2 regions of the Thalassospira sp. UBA848 genome follow, and region 2 is predicted to be linked to the other one. Evidence: riboswitches for the same ligand, from Rfam matches in the RefSeq annotation. Region 2 holds a riboswitch; the other holds the start of a gene.
The links. Region 2 has a riboswitch for thiamine pyrophosphate ahead of B2R48_RS10065 (ABC transporter ATP-binding protein). Riboswitches for the same ligand answer to the same signal wherever they lie in the genome.

Region 1: another riboswitch for thiamine pyrophosphate. It lies ahead of thiM (hydroxyethylthiazole kinase); the one in region 2 lies ahead of B2R48_RS10065 (ABC transporter ATP-binding protein).

What each region holds. Positions count from the first base shown of each region.
Region 1 covers NZ_DBGS01000073.1:1,370-4,780, reverse strand. The annotation lists partial or broken gene B2R48_RS10195 (Tex family protein) at 1-1,200, shown strand, start outside; TPP riboswitch at 1,321-1,426, shown strand; gene thiM (hydroxyethylthiazole kinase) at 1,497-2,306, shown strand; gene thiE (thiamine phosphate synthase) at 2,303-2,947, shown strand; gene B2R48_RS10180 (hypothetical protein) at 3,104-3,411, shown strand, end outside.
Region 2 covers NZ_DBGS01000072.1:23,499-26,909, reverse strand. The annotation lists gene B2R48_RS10070 (ABC transporter permease) at 1-666, opposite strand, end outside; gene B2R48_RS10065 (ABC transporter ATP-binding protein) at 663-1,445, opposite strand; TPP riboswitch at 1,436-1,547, opposite strand; gene B2R48_RS20320 (citrate/2-methylcitrate synthase) at 1,645-1,725, shown strand; gene B2R48_RS10060 (GNAT family N-acetyltransferase) at 1,731-2,336, shown strand; gene B2R48_RS10055 (alpha/beta hydrolase family protein) at 2,333-3,409, opposite strand.

The sequences.
Region 1 (3,411 bases), on a different contig from region 2:
GGAACCTTTTCACGTGAAACCGACGAGCTTGCCGGTCAGATGCTTAAACGCTTCCCGGCGCTTAAGGCCACCAAGGTGATCGTCAATGAGGCCGGAGCATCGGTTTATTCCGCATCGCAGTTTGCCGCTGAAGAATTCCCCGACCTTGATGTGTCGCTGCGCGGGGCGGCATCAATTGCGCGCCGCCTGCAGGACCCGCTGGCGGAACTGGTGAAGATCGAACCGAAATCTATCGGTGTTGGGCAATATCAGCATGATGTATCGGAAACCAAACTGGCCCGTTCGCTTGATGCCGTGGTTGAGGATTGCGTGAACGGTGTGGGTGTTGACCTTAACACCGCCTCCATCCCGCTTCTGACCCGTGTGGCCGGCCTGACCGAGACACTGGCGCGCAATATTGTCGGCTACCGCGACTCCAACGGCGCGTTCCAGTCGCGTGCTGATCTTAAAAAGGTCGAGCGTCTTGGACCAAAGGCCTTCGAGCAATGCGCGGGCTTCTTGCGCATTCGCGGGGCGAATAACCCGCTTGATGCATCGGCGGTGCACCCGGAAGCCTATCCGCTGGTCGAAAAAATCAGTGCCAAGGCCGCCAAGCCGTTGGCAGACCTGATCGGGGATTCGGCCTTTATCAAGACGCTGCGACCTGAAGATTTCGCCGATGACAGATTTGGTGTGCCAACCATCCGCGACATCATTGCCGAGCTTGATAAGCCCGGCCGTGACCCGCGCCCGGAATTCAAGACCGCCAAATTCACCGAGGGTGTGAATGAGATCAAGGATCTGCGCACCGGCATGAAGCTTGAAGGCACCGTCACCAACGTCACCAATTTTGGCGCGTTCGTTGATATCGGCGTGCATCAGGATGGGCTGGTTCATATCTCGCAGCTGGCCGACAAGTTCGTCGAGGATCCCCGTCAGGTGGTCAAGGCAGGCCAGATTGTGTCGGTCACTGTCATGGAAGTTGATGCGCCGCGCAAACGTATCGGGCTTTCGATGAAATCCGCACCCGATTACGAAGGCACACGTGAAAAGCGTGCAGACAATCGCACCACGGCCCCACGCGGGGGCAACCGTTCGCAGCACTCATCGGCAAATCGTCCTCAGGACGGAGCGGGCCGCGGGAATGCGTCTGGCAATTCCGGCGGTGATGGTGGTGCGATGGCTGCGGCCCTTAAAGCCGCGATGGAACGGCGCAAGTAACGACACACGGCAAAGAACATCATGTTTGAGATGGCGGGGTCACATATTGATCCCGCCATTTTCTTTGCACGCCATTCTCACCCGATCAATTGACAGAAAGCGGTTTGAAACCCATGTTGAGCACTCACCAAGGGGAGCCCCGACAGGGGGCTGAGAAACTGCCGCGCAGTGACCCTTTGAACCTGATCCAGTTCATACTGGCGTAGGGACGGTGCGAACGCCGGTTACGACGTTCTCCATCTTTCCGACTTCGAACTGGGTCTCCAACCGCAACGTTTCTGCATTGGAGCCTCGACATGACGACCGAAATTTCCCATACCGCGACCGATCTTTTTGAACGCATGCGTGCGACCAAGCCGCTTGTTCAATGCATCACCAACTATGTCGCGATGAATTATGCCGCCAATGTTCTGTTGGCGGCGGGTGCCTCGCCCGCGATGGTCCATACACCCGAAGAATCCGGCGAATTTGCCGCGATTGCCGGGGCGCTGACGGTCAATATCGGCACCCTTTCCCCCAGTTGGGTCGAAGGCATGATCGCCGCTGCCAAATCGGCTAATGATGCCGAAAAACCTTGGGTTCTTGATCCGGTCGCGCATTTTGCGACCGGCTATCGCCGGAACGCTGTGGCCGGGCTTTTGAAACTCAACCCCACTGTCATTCGCGGCAACGCATCGGAAATAATTGCCCTTGGCGGCGGTCAAAGTGCCGGTCAGGGTGTCGATAGTGGCGATCCTGTCGAACAGGCAGAAGATGCCGCACGCAGCCTTGCAAGCAGCCAAGGCTGCGTTGTTGCCGTAACGGGCGCGGTTGATTTCGTGACGGATGGCACGCGTTCGGTGCGCATTGCCGGCGGGTCGGATTTAATGCCAAAAATCACCGCCACGGGGTGCTCGCTGACCGCCCTTGTCGGCGCTTATCTGGCGATTGCACCCGATCAGGCGTTTGACGCCACGGTGGCTGCCCTTGGCAACTTTGCCGTGGCAGGCGAAATCGCGGCCAAGACGTCAAACGGTCCGGCATCCTTTATGACCGCCTTCATCGATGGTCTTCACAATCTTGATGGTGCAACCTATGCCAAGAATCTTCGGATTGATGTGCGATGACGTCATTCGATCTGTCGCTTTATCTGGTGCTTGATCCCGATCTCTGTCGCAGCCATTCGATGGTGGAAACCACGATGGCCGCGATTGCCGGGGGTGCGACCATCGTTCAGCTGCGTGACAAGAAGGCCGGAACAGACGGCCTCATTCGCGCTGGCCGGGAATTGATGCGCGCGATGGAAGGCACCAACGTGCCGCTGATCGTCAATGATGACATCGAAGCCGCCATCGCAATTGGCGCGCATGGGCTGCATGTCGGACAGGATGATCTGCCATCACAAATCGCGCGTGATCGCCTTGGCCCGGACAAGATCATCGGCCTTTCAATTGAAAGCGAAGAGGTCGCGCAAAAGGTTGATCGCACCATTGTCGATTATGTCGGTATTGGCCCGGTATTCGCGACCCCCACCAAACCCGACCACAAACCCGCCATCGGATTTGACGGGCTGGAAAAGCTGGTCCGGATGGTCGACCTGCCATCGGTCGCGATTGGCGGGCTTAAGCGTGAACATGTGCTGCCAGCACTTGAAAGCGGTGCGGATGGCGTTGCTGTTGTGTCAGCCATTTGTGGACAACCGGACCCAAAGCAGGCCACCGCCCATATCGCGGAAACTCTTAAATCTGCGCGAAATCGCACGAAATAGCGTTTCGCGGATTTACCGGCACCGTTTGCACAACACCATCAGGGTATCGATCCGCGCGCAAAACGCATGGCTGCCGCGCCCAAAGTGCGGTCATCGGCACGGAAATGCCCCATTTGCGCCGTTAATTTTTCGGCTTCGCGGATCAAGTTAACAGGCATGAACCAAGCACAACCGCGCGAGGAAGCCATGCTTATATCTCTGCGCAGCAAGCCGGTTGCCATTGCCCTGATTGGTCTTATGACGATCACGACAGCCGCGCTGGCTGCAATAAAATCCGCGCCAAAACCAACGACTGACAGCGTCACCATCCATTCGGAAATGGCCAAGGGTGAAGTCACGCTCAGCCATCAGGAAGACGGCACCATCGCGATCAAACGCGATTGCGTCCGTTTCCCTTGCAAGATCGATATCTCGTCGCTCAAGCGCGGCGAATATGACGTCACCCTGACAAATGGCGATGAAAG
Region 2 (3,411 bases):
CAGCATCAGATAACCCAGCCCGTGACTGGACCCGACCCATTCGCCAATCACCGCCCCGATCGGGGCAACTGCGGTGGCAACGCGGAACCCCGATGCAAAGGCGGGCAGGGCGGCGGGCAACCGGATATGGGTCAAAAGCCGCCAACGACTGGCCCCCATGGTACGTGCCAGATCAAGCCAACCGGTTTCGGTGCGTGACAGGCCATCAAAGAAGGCGACGGTAACCGGGAAGAAAATGATCAATGCGGCCATGGCGATTTTGGACGCCAGACCAAAGCCCAGCCACAACACCAGAAGCGGTGCCAGGGCAAAGAACGGGATGGCCTGCGATACCAGAAGGATCGGCATCAACCAGAAACGTACTGGCGAAAACAACGCCATCGGAATGGCGGCCAGCGTGCCAAGGGCTGCGCCGGCAAACAGACCGATCACGGTTTCAGCAATGGTATATTGCGCATGATCGAACAGCACATCATGGCGCGCGATCAACGTGGTCCAGACATCGGCAGGCGTCGGCAGCATGTATTTCGGCGCACCGGTCACAATCACCAGCATCTGCCAGGTGATGATCAGGGCAACGATAATGATCAGCGGCCGGGCCAGGACCAGCCAGCGGCGCTCCGACAGTGCTTTTCTATTTGTATGAGGATTGTTTTGCTTGCTCATGCCGCACCCCCCGACAGATCAGCGCCAAGCTGGCCAAGGAGTTCGGCCTGTTGTGCCAGAATTCCCGGATCGGCGATGTCGCGCGGGCTTTGGCCCTTGGGCGTGATGGCATCCTGCAACCGTGCCGGGTTGCCAGACAGAACATGGACATGATCGCCCAGACGCAGCGCTTCAAGCGGATCGTGGGTCACAAGCAACACCGTTTTGCCGCGCAGAACCTGTGCGGCCAGTTCCTGCAGGCGCAGACGATTGAGCGGATCAAGCGCGGAAAACGGTTCGTCCATTAACACAACCGGACGGTCTTCCATCAGGGTGCGGGCAAGGGCAGCGCGCTGTTTCATGCCGCCCGATAGCTCAGCCGGGCGAAGATGGGCAGCCTCAGCCAGGCCGACCTCGGCAATCAATTGTGAGGCTTTCTCATGTTCTGGCTTCTCGCCGCGCAAAATAGCGCCCAGGACCACATTTTCAAGAACGCTGCGCCATGGCAAAAGCAGGTCCTGCTGCGCCATATAGGCGACACGCCCGGCAAGCGGGGTGTTGTCGGAACACGTGATGGTACCGCTAACATCACCTTCGACCAGCCCGGCAAAATAACGCAGAAGCGTGCTTTTCCCGACACCACTTGGCCCCAGCAAACAGGTAAAGCTGCCTGCGCGCAATGTCAGGTCAAGGTCATGGAAGATGTCCGTGCCGTTAAAGGCAACGCTTCCGCCACGCAGGGCGACATCAAATTTGGTGAGATTTTGCGCTGTCTGGGGCGCTTGTGCTGTATTGCGCATACGATCCTTCCTACGCCGGTCTTAACCGGTTCAGGTTCAAAGGGTCGTTCGGCAACACCGAACCTCTCAGCCGATTTACGATCGGCCCCCCCGGAGATGACGCGACTATGCGCAGACAAATCGCTGCCGTCAAGTTTTGTAACAGTTCTTGGACTTGATCCTGATCAAAGCTTAACATGTGTGCTGTTCGGGCCAACGAATGGCAGGCTGGATCGCCCATTTGTTTGAACAGCGCAAAAGTGGCAAGATCATTCGCCCACGTGCCAGTGTGTCGGGATAAAAGATATGGATCATCAGGGATTTATCATCCAGTCGGGGTTGGCAGAGCAGCACAAGGAACAGGCCTGTGCTTTGTTCTGGGAGGCCTTCCGGCAGAAGCTTTCAAAACTTATGGCCCCGGAAGACAAGGCACTGGCATTTGTCCGGCGTGTCATCAGGTCCGATCACGCGATCTGCGCCATAGACAGTGATGGCAGGTTGCTGGGTGTTGCCGGGTTCAAGACACCACAAGGTGCCTTTGTCGGCGGAACGCTTGAAGACCTTTGCGCCATTTATGGATCGTGGGGTGGGCTATGGCGTGGCATATTGCTGCAATTGCTTGAGCGCGCCCTTGTCGATGACGTTTTGTTGATGGATGGTATCTTCGTTGCTCCAGAGGCGCGCGGGCAGGGTGTCGGTACCGCGCTTCTGGATGCGGTGGCGCGTACGGCGCGCGATCAGGGGCTTGGTACAGTTCGTCTTGATGTTATCGATATCAATCCGCGTGCTCGCGCCCTTTATGAACGTTGCGGCTATCGCGCGATTGAAACCAGTGACATCGGCCCCTTGCGCCATCTGTTCGGGTTCGAAGCTTCAACGACCATGCATCTTGACCTGCGCGCTTTGAACTAAGTGCGCGCAACAACCTGTTTGATCCAGTCAGCAATCTTGTCGAACGTGCCGGGCACATAGGCATGCCGCCCAAGGGCAACATACAGCATCTGCCGGGAAGTCGGCATTTCACTGCTTAGCTGATAGTTAAACAGATTGCTTCTGAGCAACCCGTGCGTGGCATCGGGGATGACAATTACCTCATTTGCAGGATGTCGGCCGATCAGAATATTGCGATAGATCGCAGCATCGGTTTTCGCATCCACATTCAGATCATCGCGCCCCCACATGGCAAGCATCGGTGTTTCAAGCAATCCAAGGTCCGCCGTTGCGTCAGATGTGATGTTGCGTTTGACAAACTCGAACCTGCCGGATGTCATCGGATGCTGATCATCGATATTTGCAAGGTAGGTTTCATACGTTGCCTCAGGAGCAAAGATCACGGCGTCACGGACGCGGTTGCGTTCGATTTGATCATTAATCTCTGCTTGTGTTGCACCATCGGCCAACAGGCGTTGGCGTGTATAAAAATCGCCCTGGTTTTGCCAGTTCACGGCCCCGCCAATGATGACATTAAAGGCATGGTCCGGGATCATTCGCGATGCTTTGGGGATCACCCAGCCCGCCTGAGAAAAGCCGATAAAGCCGATTTTTTGCCCGCTGTCGGGATGGGCGGTTTTGATTGCCTTATATGCCGCAACGGCCTCTTTCGCGCGGTCATTCATGGATTGCGAAAGCCAGTTTCCCGTGCTTTCGCCGACCCCGGCCTTGTCCCAGCTATAAACTCCGATCCCGCGATCAAGCAGGGCATTGATCAGGGGTAAATAGCCATCGTCCGCAAAGCGGTCCTGCGAACCATCGCCGTGAACCAGAAGGGCAATCGGGCCTGTGTGCTGCGCATCAGGCAATATCAGGCTACCAGACAGAACAGCACCATCGTGTGCAAAGCTGATCTGTTCAGTCGGGCGGTCGCTGATATCAAAGTCCGACAATCCGATAAGTGCGAGACTTCCGGGAACAGCAACAAGCAGCACCAACAGAATAAACGCCACCCTGACAAGGTGGCGGTAACGAATGCGGCGGGGCGATGGCACGG